DNA from 2 places in the Brevibacillus brevis NBRC 100599 genome. Region 2 is predicted to be linked to the other one. Evidence: a T-box and tRNA genes for the amino acid it is inferred to sense, from the RefSeq annotation. Region 2 holds a T-box; the other holds one or more tRNA genes.

Region 1 (9,286 bases), 2.7 Mb from region 2:
AAACGACAGATTCCTTCTTTAATTTACCAGATTTGACATTTTAGAGACCGTATACTTTACAAAAATTCGTTTTCAAGACCTAAGACATTATTATGCTGCGCTTCTTCTTATTCAAGGTGTTAATTCTTAAGTGGTAAGTTAAAGATTAGGACATGCAACCATCTGATTGGCTCAATGCTCTTAGTCCTTTCAAAATAGTGAACCCAAAACAAAAACTGCCTGGCATTTACCTGGGCAGCTTTTCATCGTACATAGCTTAAGTAAAGAGTGTTTTTCGATCCACTTTTAAAAAACGTCTACATCAGATATGTCAACCTGTTAGATAACCTCAACAAATTTACTACTTGTATGAGGAATTGACACCATACTGGGTATTCCTCAGGAGAGAAAAGCCCCATTATTAGTAAACTTCGCAATCAATTCTTAATCGTAGCTTACCAGTCTTTTTCCTATTAAATCCTCGGCATTATAGTCTCCAGGCTCTAATTGAAGAGTTATGGATTCTAAGGGACTAATGTATTCCCGCCCATTAACCAATGCAACTCCTTTTACATTATAAGACTTTGAAATATCGGTTTCGTCATGAAGAACTTTACCCTTAAGATCGCCATTGGGCTTTCCATCGATAGCGACTATATTGGCAACCTTGATAAAGAAAGCAGTTTTTACCTCAATTGAAAACATATTCTCGCCTCCTCAATTCCCTAGTTCATCAAATTGTTGTCTCAAATCTCTCAATCTTTTAATTGTATCCCTTGTTTCAATATTAGGAATGCCGTAACCTTTTCTGTATTTTATTAGTTTTTCGGCAGCTTCAATTTCTACGGTCAGTACTGTTCTTGGCGTTTGGTCGGGTATTTTCCCTGCTCTATATTGCGCAGTATGAATAAACTCTTCAAATACCGCAGAAGTCGTTGGATTCTGCCTTAATTGTATTGTTTTCTCATTCCAAGTGACAGCCTCTGCCCCACGGTAATCTAAATACTTATTGCCTCTTCTGACTGGTCAATTATTCCCCCCTGTTTTTCAAATGCCTTTTTCATCCTATCAAATTTTACTGGATCTATAGAACTAGTGGGATCCCCGACACTTCTTGTAAGACCTACACCTGTCCTCTTCTTTCCTTTTCTTGCAGCGTCTACTAAATCCTTAATGTTTTTACTTCTGCCCAGCGTAAGTGCACTCAAGACAAGTCCACCAATTGCAATTCCATCCGCAAGATCAACTTTACCATCCCGCAACGTATCTAAGTCTTCTTGCATTGGCTCGATAAAGCCTTCCTTCACGAACATCTCAATACCCTTTGGTAAATCCTCTGCTGCCTTTTTCAAACCTTTTGGTAGATCATTAGCAGCTTTCTCCAATGCCCCTGGCAGTTCACTTGCCGCTTTTTGCATCGCGGCTGGAACGTCTCCCAGCATCGAGATTCCTTTGACGAAACTATCCCACATGCCGGGCTTTTCGCAAGCTGGTCCTTGTCCAAAACCAGCAGTAGACGACTCGCTATTTGTTGACGACTGATTTCCTATCGTCACACCACCCAAATCCTGCCCGTCATCTTCTATCTTGATCTGCCCACAATAGAAACACATATTTGTTGATTTATTAAGCAATGCAGGATGGCCACCGACCATTTTGTCCGCTTTCCCATCTATCCATGGCATTGTTTTCAGAGGTATGCACGGCATTGGCGTAAGTACACCGTTGTTAGCTGCCGTGGCTGAAGCGACTGTGGGATTTTGTAAGCTGCTGCACTTTCCAAAGGGCATGATATTTACATTTGGAACAAAATCCATGATGTTCATTTGCGGTTTTCCTTTTACAAAAACACCATGGCTGAATGGCATTTTCAGCCGACACTGTTTACTTCCGCTGCTGCAAGATAAAATAGCTCCCACAACCACGTAGCTCTTGCGTTCCGCACTTGATTGTTGGATGTTGATACCTTCAATATTGGGCATTCAGTCTCCTCCTCTCTGTAAAGGATTCAATACAGATGGAAGACTCATGGTGATCGATATGCTAGATATCCAATCTATATGTAAAAAGGAAATAATACCCACATTTTGAGGTATCGGATGTAGAATGGTTACGAGCGATAGGTATAAAGTTACAAATACACCTTTATGTACAAAAAAAACACCTTATTCGGTTTTGAGTCTGCCCTGCTCGATATACCTGCAACATGGATTTAAATAAACGAATATGGCCATGTGGTGCCAAAAATGCAAAAAGAAGCTTCCGACAACTTCGAGAAAGCTGAATGCTTTTATTGAATCAAGGTGAAAAAGAATCAAGCGGCAACCTCTTGGGGTTATGTAATCAGGAAGGATGGTTGAGGGCATAAAAAAACCTTGTTTCTCAAAGGTTTTACAAATGTTTTTATAAGTAGATACTCGAAAACATCCCAGTTCCTTTCGTCTCAAGCAACAAAATAATAAATAGACCGTGATCGGCCTATTTTCTCTTCACCTGACAAAAGCTTTCGGTTAAAGCTTTTGATGGACACACTCTGCTTATTTGACAATTACTTTGATGGTTTTGAGATAAACTCCGTACTGGTCATATTGATACAGATAATCCGTTCCCCTAGACAATCCTGCCACCAATTTATACTCAAAGGTGCCTTTATCATAATCGAGCCAGACATGCTTTCCCTCCTTTAATGCATACGAGTAGCCCGGGTACGTTTCCAAGTAAATCACTTGAGCCATGCCGATTTCGATGAGTTCGATCTCCTGCTGTTCTACCATAGCTTCACCATTCTTTTCCTGTGCCAAGCTAACTCCCTGCGAGCTAAATAGTACAGAAGTTATGAGAGCTGCATGTAATACAGTTGTGAATCGGTTCATTAACTAATACCTTCCTGTATGGGATTTATTGTAAATTGCGTAAGATTATAATCCATACGTTATATATTTTCAATTCCGACTATTCGGTAGGCCTTTCTGAAAATGCAAAAATACCGTCCGTAGACGGCTGGTGATTAACTTTCTATGCTATTACTATACACCGGGAAAAGCGTCTCATTACACCGATCTACGTTTTCGGGATGACTCGAATGATTTTACAAGGCATTAACAAGGAACATGAGTGAAACAATAGCTTTTCTGGAGCCCTGCACCGATGAAAGAGAAGCGGTTTTAATAAATGCTGATCAATATGTCATGCCCCTTGGCAAGGCTTTGTTCATGAAAATGAGTAAACTGGTTGAGTTCCGTTATAAGTTCTGCGAAACGTTCCTCAGCTTCATCGTCCACCCAAATATCTGGATAAATCTGTTTCGCTCTAAAATCCGCTGGCTTGTATTGTTGCTGCAAGACGGTCCTATCCATAGAATGAAGAGCTTCTAAAATGCGAAGAAGCTCATCAGAGCCAATGACGCTTACGAATTCTTCAGTATCCAGGACGTGGCCTCCGACAATAGCCTCACTTTATGGGTGGTGGTCCTCAATCGGCTGTGAGGTTGAGGTCCCTGTTAGCAAATAATGCAATCTGTCCCACACTTACATTTCTTTTCTTTTATAGCAAATGTCCCCGCTAGATTCTACATAGTCCACAATCACAGCATACGTTTTTGCAGCCATCTCTTTAATGTTAAGTAAAGTATCCCATCGCCATGGTATTAATCATCGTCTGTATCCATGTTAATAAAATGAAATTACATTTTTTGTCTACATATGCACATTTGATTTTTCATGTGTATTTCTCCGAATCTTATATTTTATCCCAATCATTACCTTTCGAATCAGTGTTTGTATTTTTTTATTTAATATAAGATCAACAGACTGTCATGGGGCAACAGTCTGTTGATTCTCCTTGAATCTGCTATCCTATCTAATCCAAATATATGTGGAGGTCACGTTCTCTTTTGCTTGAAATACGCCTGTATTTCCTGAAGCTATGGTATTGCTGTTTTTATCATACGCAACAACGGAAATAATGAAATTCTTTCCTACATAAAGATCCCCAGTGGTAAAATCACTAGTTGCACGTCTATTTCTTTCATACACGTAACTATCAGTAAGATTTGTAACAGATACTTCGTAAGTTTCTGCGTTGGGAACATCATTCCAATCTACATACATTCTCACATAGGATGCCAGAGCTTTGTTAGATGCAGAAATTTTTGTAGAGACTGTGGTCGTTGGAGCTTGCTGTGCTTCTTTTGCAAATGCAGGAACTGCTGAAGTCATAATTGCCAATGCTGCAATACCAGTGATTAACTTCTTCATTCTTACCACTCCCACTTTTTCTTTGTGCCCGAAATCATTTTCGATTTGGGCAATTTCAATATACATTAATTACCATATATTGTAAATAATTTCGTTCATTACAGTTTCTTAGTACGAAATAAAACAAACTGGGATTCGGTTTATAAAAAGAAAAGACTGCATTCGGCAGCCTTCTTACATTCATATATGAACCATCCATCATCAACAGATTTAGCAAGGCAAGTACATACAAATTAAGATTTCATATGACTTCCTTAATACCACATATGTTCTAATAGAAGTATAGTGTATTTAATTAAGGTAAAATCATCATTTACTTCAAGCAGTCCTTTCCAAATCGGAGCATTGTGCTTATGTTCTATCGAGTTCTTATATAATTTCGCTAAAAATTGCCTTATTCCATTAGCAACTTCTGGTTCTCGATCTGACATTAACGTAGACCGGAGAAAATCCTTAGTCAAAATTAATACTTTCTCATCCTGACCACCATCATAATTTTGTTCAACAACTTCAAAATAAATCGATAGTTCTGTCCAGTCTATGCCTTCAAACTGCATTACAGCCTCCCAAAACACTTTTAATCATTTCCCGCTCGCGTTCTATATTGAAAGCAGTTCTTTAATGGCTCTCTTATAGCGTAGCAGTCGCTCATGGTCTTTCTCAGTTGGCTCTGGAATCCTTGACAAATCACTATTGTCCTCTAAGTCACCCAACTTCACTAACCTTGCGATTGGATTTTGCTTTGTTCTTCCGACGAATTCCATATATGTTTCGTCATCATTTCTAGTCAAAGCAATAACTGCCGCAATGATTTCCTCAGAGAACCCTTCGTTTCGAAGCTCTCCCACTGTAACATCTGTATCCTCAAGCACATCGTGTAAAACAGCTGATATCATAGTTTCTACAGTCGACATCTTTAACATGATTCGCAAAGGGTGGAGTATATATGGGTTGCCACCCTTATCGACTTGTCCAGCATGAGCTTGTGTTGCAATCACAATTGCTTTTTCTAATGTACTCATTTGCATTCCCCTTCCTCATGAATTCCCCAATTTAAAAGGAATCATCTCAAATATCCTTACTTGGTTCAGTAAGCAATAGTCCTCGCCTAACGCCTACCTGTTCATTCTTAGCCCCATTACGTTGGAGCAGCTCAATCAGTTTTTTATCCTTTATTTCCATTGCTGTTTTGAGTGGTGATTGTTCGTAGTTATCTTTCTTGTTCGGGTCAGCCTTATTAAGAAGTAAGTAATCTACGACTTCATATTGTTTTTCAATAACAGCACCTAAGAGGGCAGTCCTTCCGTCACTATTAGTTACATTGGGATCGATATTTTTCTCAATGTGGAACTTCACTTTGTTCAGATCGCCGCTTCTTGCTGACTTAATAAACTCCTGAGGATTAAAAGACTCATCATAAACGCTGTTAAAATTAGGTACATCTTTAGCGATACCACCAGTTAACTTATAGAAAAAAACTCCAAATATAAACAGAAATACACTTAAGAATATATAGCGTTTTTTCATAACTGGCACCTCGATGCTATTTTTTCATAATAACCTATTCGACTAGATATTTAGAAAACCTGTTACATAGTAGCAACAGGTTTCAGATTCAAACAATTATTTATACCAATTTCCATTGTACACTTTTTTATAGTCAGAGGATTGCACTTTACTTTCAGCCAAAATCAAGAATGGCTTTGCTTGTTTAAATGCATCCTCTTGATCATCCATATAGGAATAGTATCTGCCATAATAATTATTGTTCCAATCCATTACATTGGAATCATCAACAACCCTCTTAAGTCTGCTGACCATTCCGCAGCAAAACAGTTCGATAACATTTTACTGCCAAAACAGAATCATAGTAGTCGCGAGACTGTATGACCCCCATATTCCCCCGATGTAAGTATTCCGTCCCCAATCCGTCCCCAGTATAGGTAGCAACGAAGAAAATTAAAGGGAAGTAAAATAAGAAAAACCCTTGATTACCAAGGGTTTCAGCAGTTATTCTATGGTGATCCGGACTGGGTTCGAACCAGCGACCCCCACCCTGTCAAGATGGTGCTCTCCCAACTGAGCTACCGGATCATGGAATATGTGTGTGATCGTTTAATGGTGGGCCCTGTAGGACTCGAACCTACGACCAATCGGTTATGAGCCGACCGCTCTGACCAACTGAGCTAAGGGCCCGAATCGTATCGGACGTCGATCACATTTATTACTATACAGCATCGTAAAATGGATTTCAAGAGGAAATGAATAATTTCTTGTAAAAATTTTCACTCGTACCAAAAGAACACTAAGAAACCCAGTGAAATCAGGCTTGTTTTCCCTTGTAAAAAGCCATTCCCCACCGCTGCTGCCCACATCCCCCTACAAAACAGGGAGATCACCTACCTGATGGCATCACTTCTTACATGGCTGCATCAAGCATATGAGCTACACCAGTGGAGAATTGACTCTGTCAGACAAAAAAGATCCAATAAAGCTAACAACAACAAACAAGATAATTAGGTAACGATTGAATCAAACACCCTCATCCCAACCCTAACCTACCTCGCCTGCTCCGTCCCTTTCGCTTTCTCCTCGACACGCAGCTCGGCTTTCTATTGCTTCGACGCCTCATTTTGTGCCAACTCGGCCTCCTGCTCATCTCTCATCCGATGGGCCATGCGGCTAGACGCATTGGCCGCCACACTCGCCACGAGGTCGTCCAAAAACGTGTGAACACGTCCCTCTCCCGACTTGGTATCAAGCCTTTTAATCACCCCGACCTTGTGCTTATCCAAATGCCCAAAGGTGGTCACCGCGATACTTCCATATCCAAATACGGAGCCTAGCGCCAATGTTTCGTCGCATCCGAATAGTCCTTCATCTGACGCAATGATGGATTGGAGCGGCTCGGACAAGAGGCCTTTCTCTGCTAACGTATCCAACTCAACGCCAACCAGGATGGCGTGCTGCATTTCCCTTTTTTCCAAGACCGCTTTCACGCTCTCGATGCACTGCGCCATTGTGAGATCTGGATGGTACGGCGACTGCATGAGATAGACGATCTCTGCGATATCATCCAACGTCACTCCGCGTTCTGCCAAACGTGCGAGAGCAGCGTTTCTGACTTCGATGCTGTGTACTTGCTTCTTCATATAAGAGACAACCCCTTCCACAAATCGAGTGAAGTCGTTTTCCTACCATAGTATCACACACGAGCCAAATTGCGACAATCTTTCGCCCAATGCCGAACTCTACACCCAAACTATTGGGCATGCCCGCTCGCTCCTGTATAATAATGAACAGGAATATCCCAATAAGGAGGACAACGCAGTGGCCCTTGAGGAAATCATCTTGGAAAGCCGGCATTTGGGGACGCCGGAAAAGCTGATTGTCTACACACCCCAACGCTACTCGCCACTCTACTCGTATCCAGTCCTCTACGTACAGGACGGGGAAGATTACTTGGCGATGGGTAGAATGGCTTCTTTGCTTGATCAATTAAATGGGGACAAAGAATTGCCTGATATCATCGCTGTCTTTCTCCCTGTCGAGAAAAGCAGACGGAACGACCGTTATCATCCGGATGGTAAGGAGCACATGGCCTACCGACGCTTCCTCGCCGAAGAGGTAGTGAGCTATGTCGATACGCATTACTCCACACATCCTTTGGGAAACGCACGAACACTTCTTGGCGAATCTTTGGGCGGGGTTGTCTCTCTATTCACTGCGCTTAACTATCCACATACGTTTGGACAAGTTGCCTGCCAGTCGATTGCCATGGACGCAAAGCTAAATCGTCTGGTAGCGGACGCTGACTTTTCCGTGCCACAAACCATTTATTTGGAAATTGGGACGGAGGAAACGGCAGTAAGCACGGGGCGTGGCACATTGAATCTTCTTGCGGCCAATGAGGAATTGCGCGAGATTTTGGGCACGAAAAAAGCCACCCTCATTTATGAAACGTTTGAGGGTGACCATACGTGGGGCCACTGGCAGCGCAATCTACCGCGTATGCTAAAGACGCTTTACGGGTAAACTTACCGTGGCTGTTCTTCTTGTGGACCTTCATCCTTGATCGTCGATACGAGAGCCTCTTCGAATTCTCCTTTTCGGATCGCAGTCAAGATCGTGAAGGTCAGCACAGACAGTAGAAGCAGGACGAGAAAAATGAATGTGATCATCATAGCCGTATGCATGCCATGCGGCACCTCCTTGCACTACACAGTCTTTCCTTTGGCGCAAGGAATATACGGACCCACGCTTAACATTACACAAATGAAGAATTTTCTGTTAAAATAATATCTTGTAGAGCATGATAGATAGTAAGGAGGAGTGGTTCTGATGATGTACAGTATCGTAATATTCCCATCTAGCAAAGTGCAAGAAGTAGCCAACTCTTACCGGAAACGTTATGACCCGGGCTATGCTTTGGTTCCTCCGTATATCCGTTTGAAGGAAGCCTTTGAGCTGGACGAAGCGAAGCTGCCTGAGCTGGTGAGCCATCTGGAGCAGGTTGCCTCCTCTACTGACAGTTTTTCGGCTCATTTCCATCGGGTATCTTCTTTCCACCCTACCACCAATGTGATCTATTTGGCTGTGCAAAACAAAGAACCATTTAACGAACTGCATCAAAAGATTGCCAATCAGTGTGTGAATGAAAAAGAAACCTACGCATACGTACCGCATCTGACCATCGGGCGTGACCTGTCCGACGATGAGCTGCGTGATGTAACCGGTCAACTAAGCATGGCAAAAATTGACCTAAACAGCGAAATTGATCGCTTCCACTTGGTTTATCAGCTCGAAGATGGCATCTGGAGCGTTTACCAGACTTTCCTTCTCAAAAAATAAACACCCTATCCTCAACCACCAACCCTCCCTGCGTCTCCATCGTAGGGAGGGATATTTTCTAAAAAAGGACGAATACGATGAACCTTCAAACCTACCAGATCCAAAGAGTCACCACGGAACAAGAATTGGCGGATGCCCTGTCGGTACGCCGAATCGTTTTCATCGAGGAACAGGAAGTACCAGAAGAATTGGAAATCGAT
Region 2 (9,286 bases):
CAGCCATTTTCAGCTACAAAACAACGTCATCATGGAGGCTGACAATATCGAGGTCGTGAAGCGAATGGTCAAACAACGGCTGGGCATCGCCTTTTTGCCTCGGTTTGCCATCTCCAAAGACTTGGACGAAGGGGAACTCCAGGAAGTAGACGTCTTGAATCTGCCGCAAATCAACCGGAACTTCGAGCTGATTTACCTCAAGGATACACCTGTTCACGGGATTATGCGTACGTTTATCGACTTTTTGATGCAGTGCAAAGCTTTGCAGCAGTAGGAATGGCCATCGGTTTACCCCCTAAAAAAGCTTCACATCTGAACCAATGGAGTTGGTTGATGCGAAGCTTTTTTAAGGAGGCGCTGCGTCTCTCTCATGCTTTTTTCCGTGCTCGCAATTTTGTACGAATGATGATCTCCGCCGTCACGACAAGTCCTATCAGGGCGGCATATACACCGATTGTGTAGCTGAGCTCATACGGCAAGCCTACCACCTTCTCTACGATCAGCTTCATGAGATGAATCAGCATGTTGGTAAATAAGAAGACGAAACTCCGGACCATCCATTCCTTATGCTTCATGACTTGGCGCTTTTTAATTTTGACGAGCGCCGTAATAGTGATTGCCGGCCAGATAATGTTCAACAGGTGGAAGGGCCAACTCGCCACTTTTCCGCCCGTTACATAAGGAGCCATATACCCCGATGTGACTACCACAACCAACACACTAAAAAGATAAACATAACCTGTTACTTTATGTAGCTTGCGCTTCTGGGCGAGTAGCTTGTCCGAAAAGTTAGCCACCCCACAGATTAGGGCAATCAGGGCGAAAAACAAATGGACGTACATGACCGTAAGCCAGATCGATGTGTTCATTCGCTCTTTGTTGAAATCAGACTTGTGACTGAGAAAGCCTTTTGCTTCTGGATCGATGATAAAGTTTTGCACGAGTGCATACGTGATCGCTATACAGGCGACGAAAATGACCATCGAATACGGTTTGATACGGTTCATCCTGTCACACAACCCTTTGTTCGATTTTTTGATACCGAACGGTTCGGTCTCTTTTTCATTTTACATGATTGCCTTCTTTCGTACACGAGAGAAATGTTACAATAACTTGGACGAATACAGACCGTTTTGGCCGAATGAAAGGACTATCGCGATGCGAAAAGGAGAAAAAACAAAGCTGTATATTATCCAGAAGTCAGCAGAGCTATTTAATCAATACGGATATACAGGAACCTCCATGCAAGACATCATGGATGCCACGGGACTTACAAAAGGTGCCCTCTACAGAGCTTTTGCCAGTAAAGATGAAATTGCCATAGAGGCCTTCAAATATGCGGGAGAAGTATTGAATGAACATTTTGCCGCTGTATTGGAAAAACAGGACACAGCTACTGCAAAACTCGTAGCCATGGCAAAGGTGTATTCTGATGCGGTAAACAATCCCCCGCTCCAAGGTGGCTGTCCGCTTCTCAACACAGCCATCGAAAGTGACCATTCGTTCCCTGTTCTTCGCGATTATGCCGTTGCCGCTTACCAAGAGACCATTTCGTTCATGCAGGGATTGCTGGAAGAAGGAATCTCCCAGGGAGAATTTCGTTCCGAAATGGACGCAGAAGCAGTCGCTTCGGTTATCTTCTCTTCCATTGAAGGAGCCATCATGGCAAGCAGACTCACACACGATAACAAGCATGTCCATTTTGCCAGCAAGCATATTGAGCAGCTTTTACAGTCATACCGGCCCTAGCAAAAAGAAAAGAGCAGTCGCGCAGGATGTGCTACCCCTGCCTACCTGCTCTTTTTTCGTGGACTTTTCCTGCTACTTTCTATTTGATGTAGTGTACTTTTTCATGTCCGAGCAATGCTTCCAGCACTTGCTGTACTTTCACGCCTGTTTCAAATGTAACCAGTCGGGCATCGCCACCGTTCATCGCAATAGACAGCTCATCCAACAACAGGGAGAGACGGTCTTGCTGCGGAACCTCAGCCGGAACGAGCGCTTCGCCGTGTCCACCCACAAACAGATTGCTCCAGTTCACGACACTCAGCGTTCCTTTTGACCCGTACACGCGATAATCCAAATGCTCCTCATGCGCGATACCCGCCAAGCCATTGATCGTAACCGGGGTACCATCTGTCAGATGCAGAATGGCCGATACACCTGTCTCACATAGCGCAGGATCTGCTGGATAGTCTACCTCTGAGTGGACTACATGCAGGTCTCCGAAGAGCTCGTAAGTCAGGTGAGTGAAATGAGGCAGCACTTCACGGATGAAACCGCCTTGCTCACGACCAGCCAGCCAAGGTGTTTGCTGCCATGGACGCGGCCACTGGTGAAAATGCGTCAGGATATCGATACGGCGGACATCTCCGATTGCTTCGAGTCTGCGGGTTAGTTCAGGAAAAACACTTTGATAGTAGAGCGGGAAGTTCATCGCATGGACAACCCCTGCGTTATTTGCTGCTTCCAACATTTCTTGCGCTTCTGTCAAGGAATTAGCCAACGGCTTTTCACAGAGCAAATGCTTTTTGTGTGCCAGCACATCCAGGGCAATCACATGATGGAATTTCGGAGGAACTGCCAAATAGATGACGTCCAGCTCTACCTTTTTCAATAATTCCTTATAATTTGTGTACCAAGGCACATCGCCGGACTTTTGCGCGGCTTCCTGTGCTCTTTCCGCTGATACATCACTCACTGCAGCTACTCGAAATTTTTCGTGGGTACGGATCGCGTTCATCATGCGTTCGCCCATGACGCCTGCACCAATCACCCCAACGTTCCATTTCACTTGATCCATCTGCCTTTCCTCGCTTCCTGATGAATGTTCGTCTTCGTGCCTCTACCCCTTTCTCCATTGATTTGAACATTCCTTCTGAAAAGCTCAGATTGTCAGCTGCTGCTGTGCTTCCTTTTTTACCCGATGTGCAAGCCTAAAGTTTTGTCTCCGATCGAAACGGTTTCCCTATCTGCTATTTTCGCAAAAGACACATCTGAAACGAGTACGCTCCCACGCAAAACATGATCAAAGCGCTCTAATGCTGCTCGTAGCTCATCGTCCACATCCAAGGTGAGCTGGACACGTTTATCGATAGGCAAATCCAGCTTTTTGCGTGCATCCTGAATGACACGGATGACCTCACGAACCAAGCCTTCTTGCTCAAGCTCTTCTGTGAGTGTCGTATTCAAGGCCACGTGAAGCTGATAGCCGGATGCAGAAGCGAAGCCTTGCTTCCCTTGCTTTTCCACAAGCAGCTCATCTAGCGTAAGCCGCACCCTCTCGCCTGCGACCTCCACATCCAAGTAGCCATTGTCCACTGCCTTCTGTGCATCGGCTGCTTCCAATTCTTTTAAATACCCTTGGATTGGCCCAACGAGCTGGCCATATTTTTTCCCGGCTACCTTCAGGTTGAGCTTGAAATGATACGTCACAAAGCTGCTGTCGCTTTGCTCTACCCGAATGTTTTTGACATTGATCTCGTCTTCGATGATGCTAGCAAATCGCTCGAGGTTAAATGGCTGCTCCATCGTTACGATCAGCTCGGACAGAGGCTGTCTGGTCTTGAGTCCGGTTTCGTTGCGGACATTTCGCGCCAGCTCCACGATGTTTCGAGCCGTTTCCATGTCCCGCTCAAGGGTTTCGTCGATTGCTTCTGTGTTCACTTTCGGATAGTCAGTCAAATGAACGCTGCCTTCTCCCCCCAGATTGCCATACAAATCTTCTGCGATCAGCGGCGCGTATGGTGCGATCATCTTCGCCAGCGTCAGCAACACTTCTCGCAGGGTCTGGTAAGCAGATACTTTGTCAGGCGTCATCCCGCTGCTCCAGAAACGATCCCGCGAACGACGGATGTACCAGTTGCTTAACTCGTCGACGAACGCTTCGATATGCCCCGCCGGATTCATGAAATCGTAGGTTTCCAGACCTTTTACCACGTGCTGCAAGGTGGTATTCAAGCGGGAAAATATCCAACGATCCAGCTTGTTCACAGGTGGTTGTGTTGGATGCTCTTCTGGCTTGAATGCATCGATCAAGCCGTATAACGAATAAAAATCATGCGTGCTATGGATCTTATCGATCACTTTGTACTTCGCCTCGGCGACGATCCGCTTGGAGAAGCGCTTACTGCTCCACGGCGCACTGTCAGACAAAAGCGCCCAACGGAACGCATCTGCACCGAACTCCTCGATTACCTCCCACGGATCGATCCCGTTTCCTTTGCTTTTAGACATCTTCTGACCGTGTTCATCCAAAACGTGACCGGTAGAGATGACCGCCTTGTAGGGTGCTTTTCCGTTATACAGGGTAGAGACTGCCAACAAGCTGAAGAACCAGCCCCGCGTCTGATCGATTCCTTCCGAAATGATGTCGGCTGGGTACTGCTCCTCGAACACCTTTTCGTCTCCGAATGGATGATGGTATTGAGCAAACGGCATCGAACCACTGTCGAACCACACATCGATGACCTCAGGAGTCCGCTCCATCGTACCGCCGCAAGAGCAGCGCAGCTTCACCTCATCCACAAACGGCTTATGCAGCTCCAGCTTCTCGTCGATTGGTGCCACAGATTTCTCACGCAACTCTTTTACACTGCCTGGCGCATATTCGCTGCCACAATCCTGACAAAGCCATAAATTGAGCGGCGTTCCCCAATACCGGTTGCGGCTAATATTCCAGTCTACAAGCTCTTCGAGGAATTTCCCGAAGCGCCCTTCGCGCAAGTGGCCCGGATACCAGTCGATCTTGCTATTGTTTTCGATCAGCTGATCCTTGATCGCTGTCGTTTTGATGAACCAGCTCTCCATCGCATAGTAGAGCAGTGGCGATTTGCAGCGCCAGCAGAACGGATAGCTATGCTCGTAGCGTTCCTTGGAAAACAGCAGACCGCGATGTGACAAGTCTTTAACGATATCGACGTCGCAATCCTTCACGAACCGACCTGCGAAATCTGAGATTTGATCCGTATAACGACCAGCCAAATTCACGACGTTCACGAAATCAAGTCCATGCTGACGGGTCGTGCGATAGTCATCCTCCCCATGCGCTGGCGCAGTATGCACGATACCCGTTCCGCTCGTATCACTGACATAGTCCGCATCGACGACGATATGCCCATGGTTTACCTTGATATAGCCAAAAGGCGGCTCATACGGGGTACCGACCAATTCTGCGCCTTTGTGCGTGGTCAAAACCTCGTAGTCTTCCTTGAAGACTTTCTCCGCGAGATTTTTTGCTACGACGTACACTTCATCCTTGTGCTTCACCCGCACGTAATCGAGCTCTTTGTTTACAGCCAAAGCCACGTTGGCTGGAAGTGTCCATGGCGTTGTCGTCCACGCGAGGAAGTAGTCATCGCTTGTCTTGCTTTTGAATTTGACCGTTGCACTCAAGTCCTTCACGTCTTCATAGCCTTGCGCCACTTCATGGGAGCTGAGCGTCGTCTGGCAATCCGGGCAATACGGACTGACACGATGCCCTTTGTACAGCAGTTCTTTTTTATGAATGTCAGAAAGAATGTGCCAGACGCTTTCGATGTAATCGTTGGTCAGCGTCACATATGGATGCTCCATATCCGTCCAATAGGCGATGCCTTCCGTCAGCTCACGCCATTGCTTTTCGTACTCGAATACGCTGTTTTTGCACTCCTCGACAAACTTGGCCACCCCGTAGTTTTCGATCTCCTGCTTGCCGGAAATGCCAAGTCGCTTTTCCACCCCAAGCTCTACCGGAAGACCATGTGTATCCCAGCCTGCTTTGCGGACGACACGGTAGCCGGACATCGTTTTGTAGCGCCCGATAAAATCCTTGATGACCCGTCCGAGCACGTGACCGATATGCGGCTGTCCGTTGGCGGTCGGAGGACCTTCATAAAAGACGAAGTTTGGCATTCCCAGCCGATTGTCCATTGACTTGCGGAATGTATCGTTTTTCCTCCACTGTTCCAAAACACGTAACTCTCGTGCCCTTGCTTTTTCTTTTACGTCTACTTTCCTCATCATGTACACTCCCTCTTCTGTAGTTTGCGTAGAAGTGTAGGTTCATAGAACGCAAAAAAATCCCGCCCCCTAAGGGACGAGATTTGATCTCGCGATACCACCCTTGTTCCGAAATCTTCATGCAAGCATGTCATTTCGGCACCTCTACTACGTACCATCATACGCGTCCCTTGTAACGGTGGGATTCCGGGTCAGCTTACTCCAAATGCTTCAGCTTTCCTTCTCGGAGAGGATTTTCGGCTAAGTCTTGAACGTTGGCTTTCAGCACTAGGGCCAACTCTCTGGGGAACAAGGGGATTAGCTTACTCTTTCTCGTCAATGAATTTGTTGGTGTTATTTTTATTACTTTACTTTTTACACGGTTTTCTAAAAACTGTCAAGGGTTAGGCCACGACGCGCTTCACGCTGCGACGGCTTTCCACCTGCGACAAGAACAAGCTAAGAACCAGGATAATCGCGCCGAACAAATACGGTGCGTTCAAATGCACCCCGTACAACGTACCTGCCACTGCTGGGCCAAAAATATTCCCCAGACTCATATACGCATTGTTCATCCCCGCTACGAAGCCCTGTTCATCCCCCGCACGCTTGGAGATCAGCGTGTTGATTGCTGGACGCATAATCGACGTCAGGGTAAAGAAGAGAACCGTCATAATCAGCATATACCAGAAGTTACCCGACAATAACATCATCACCATCGAAACAGCAGACAAGAAGAACGTCACGTTAATGAGTTTTTTCTCGCCAAAACGAGTAATGAGCTTGCCGATCAGCGCTGCCTGCACAATCGTACCGGCAAGTGCTCCCACTGTGATAATGATGGAAATATCACGTGGAGTATAAGCGAACTTTGCATCGACGAACAGCGGGAAGATAACTTCGAAGTTCGCCAAGCCAAACGTCATCGTAAAGACCAGTACCAGCATGATGAAGTACGACGATTGGAACGACTTGCCGAGTTGTAAGAAGATGTTTTCCTGTTTGTCTTTGGCGTTTCGTGACGCGAGCTGCTTCTCTTTCGGAAGAGATTCTGACAAGAAGAAGATGGAACCGAGTGTAGCTACCGCACCAACTGCCGCGGAAATGTAGAACGGCATGCGCAAGCCAAGCTCTGCCAAAAATCCGCCAATACCAGGTCCGATAACAAATCCGAGAGACATGGCGGCTCCGAGCATCCCCAGTCCTTTTCCACGTTTATCCTCGGTCGTAATGTCCGCTACATATGCCAGCATCGACGGAATCATCGCTGCTGCCCCGATCCCGCCGATCAGACGAGAAAGGTAGAGCACCCATGTCTGTTCAGCCAAGGCAAAAACCAGGTTGGAGATCGTAAACAGGACGAGTCCCATTACAATCATGATTTTACGACCGTACTTATCTGACCATTCCCCCGCAATCGGAGAAAAAAGAAATTGAGTCACACCAAAAGCCGCCACCAGGTATCCAGCCGTCTCCCCACCCGCGCCGAACTCTTTAAGAAACTCGGGCAAAATCGGAATAATCAAGCCAATTCCCAGCATGGCGATAAACATGTTAATCATCAGGAAGAGAATCGGTCGCTCACTATTCTCTTGTGCATTCATATTCATTTATCCAGTCCTATCCTTGTAGATTTTTCTCTTTAGCCTTGCAGCTTCGCTTTCACACTCTCAATCACCGTACGCCAAATGGCAGGGTCTGTTGAAATCTGTTGCTTAAAGTTGCGGTACAGCTCCTTTTGCTTTTCCTCAAAATCAGGAGCGTCAGCAGCCGGCAATCCAGCACGGGCAGTCGTAATCATTTCCTGAACTTCTTGAGAACGAGGTCCCCAAACTCTTGCCTCGTAGCCATCCTGGTCGAGGAAAATAAAGATCGGAATCGCACGTGCTGTGCCATTGGTCAAGTACTGATCCATCAGCTCGAGATTTTCGTCACGGATGAGAAAGCGCAATTCGATGTTGCTTTCCTCGGCAATTCGCTGAATGACAGGAACACATAAGGAAGCATCCCCACACCAGTCTGCGGTCAGGACGACCCCTTTCCAATTGCGTTGGGAGAGATCCTTCCAGACAGCCATATCCTCGTCAGTAAATGTGAGCTGATCGTACACACGGGACAGCTCTTCTTTATTGACGTTCATGCTTTCTTTGTACGCCGTAAAGCTCATTCCTTTTTCAAACCAACTGTTATGATTCACGACAGACATACTCCGTACTCCTCCTGTATAGTGAAAAATTATTGCTCCCAAATAGCAGAAGTTCCCAAGCGATTGCGAATGGAAGAGCTTCTTGTTTTGCGGGCTTCTTTCCCTGACTGTTTCATGGTGCTTGCCTTGGCAGTCAGGTCCATAAACCACTCTCTGTCTTTGGTTACGAGTGCGAGGTCGATCAAATCATGCATATGCTCTTCATCATCAAAAGAGCCTACTGGAATGCGATCCATCCACTGTCTCGGAATCACCACCAGCTTGCCGATCGTCTCTTCGTTGTCGCATTGAACCACATATACTTTCGCGGTACCTCGCAATGAATCATCTGTTTCGACGAAGCCTTGAATTAACTCGCCGAATTTGGTTTTACCTAATACCCATTCTCCGACTTCCAATAACTCATCTCGATTCATTCTGGTGCACCTCCTAATTGTAACGGAAATCATTACAGTTTCCATGTTAAAAATTTGTAAGGTTACTGTTGCGAACTCTCCTGACATCCATGACGGACTTTATCTAATACGGTTTGGATCGTGATTTGTTCCAAATATTTTGTAAAGTACATCTCTGCTTCGGTAAAAATCTGATCCATAACTCCGTGCATATTCGCAGAAACCTGACACGCTTCTTGCGGATCTCCCGAACACCAGTGCGGCTTCAGCGTACCATTCGAGATCGAACGATATATCTCGGCCAAGGTGACCTCATTCGGGTCGCACGCGAGGATATAACCGCCGCCAATTCCCTCTTTGGTCTTCACAAATTCGTTCTTACGCAGAATGCTCATGATTTTGCGAATTCTGGCTGGATTCGTACATACATTTTTTGCGATGAGCTCACTGCTTGCCATATGCTCCGGGATATGAGCCAACAAAGCCAAGCTGTGAACAGCAATGGTAAATTCACTATTCACGTCACAGACGGCCTCCTTGCGAAGAGTACTGTAATATTAATTCGTACAGTTACGAATGTCAACAATTGTGTGGGGGCAAACTTTTTTTAAAACTGGAGGTTTTCAATCTGCGGTGGTTGGGGGAAGCGAAGGCACATGTTTTCCAGTCGCCTTTTTCCTCACTGCGTTCGGGCGGTCTCCTTCCA

The links. A T-box is a leader RNA that pairs with one kind of tRNA and senses whether it is charged. The one in region 2 lies ahead of ileS (isoleucine--tRNA ligase), so its partner is inferred to be a tRNA-Ile.
Region 1: it encodes a tRNA-Ile, which carries the amino acid that the T-box ahead of ileS (isoleucine--tRNA ligase) is inferred to sense. The anticodon was not compared.

What each region holds. Positions count from the first base shown of each region.
Region 1 covers NC_012491.1:4,240,594-4,249,879, forward strand. The annotation lists gene BBR47_RS20015 (hypothetical protein) at 424-684, opposite strand; partial or broken gene BBR47_RS30490 (DUF4280 domain-containing protein) at 1,545-1,961, opposite strand; gene BBR47_RS20025 (hypothetical protein) at 2,517-2,852, opposite strand; gene BBR47_RS31660 (DUF1877 family protein) at 3,144-3,425, opposite strand; gene BBR47_RS20035 (hypothetical protein) at 3,834-4,235, opposite strand; gene BBR47_RS20040 (hypothetical protein) at 4,490-4,792, opposite strand; gene BBR47_RS20045 (HD domain-containing protein) at 4,835-5,257, opposite strand; gene BBR47_RS20050 (ankyrin repeat domain-containing protein) at 5,304-5,762, opposite strand; tRNA gene BBR47_RS20060 (tRNA-Val) at 6,254-6,329, opposite strand; tRNA gene BBR47_RS20065 (tRNA-Ile) at 6,355-6,431, opposite strand; gene BBR47_RS20070 (phosphatidylglycerophosphatase A family protein) at 6,848-7,387, opposite strand; gene BBR47_RS20075 (alpha/beta hydrolase) at 7,566-8,270, shown strand; gene BBR47_RS31345 (hypothetical protein) at 8,273-8,431, opposite strand; gene BBR47_RS20080 (YjcG family protein) at 8,577-9,086, shown strand; gene BBR47_RS20085 (GNAT family N-acetyltransferase) at 9,164-9,286, shown strand, end outside.
Region 2 covers NC_012491.1:1,578,981-1,588,266, reverse strand. The annotation lists gene BBR47_RS08030 (LysR family transcriptional regulator) at 1-274, shown strand, start outside; gene BBR47_RS08025 (DUF2306 domain-containing protein) at 369-1,007, opposite strand; gene BBR47_RS08020 (TetR/AcrR family transcriptional regulator) at 1,159-1,749, shown strand; gene BBR47_RS08015 (Gfo/Idh/MocA family protein) at 1,829-2,803, opposite strand; gene ileS (isoleucine--tRNA ligase) at 2,920-6,000, opposite strand; T-box leader at 6,070-6,328, opposite strand; gene BBR47_RS08005 (MFS transporter) at 6,384-7,589, opposite strand; gene BBR47_RS08000 (thioredoxin family protein) at 7,622-8,185, opposite strand; gene BBR47_RS07995 (IDEAL domain-containing protein) at 8,215-8,601, opposite strand; gene BBR47_RS07990 (RrF2 family transcriptional regulator) at 8,664-9,101, opposite strand.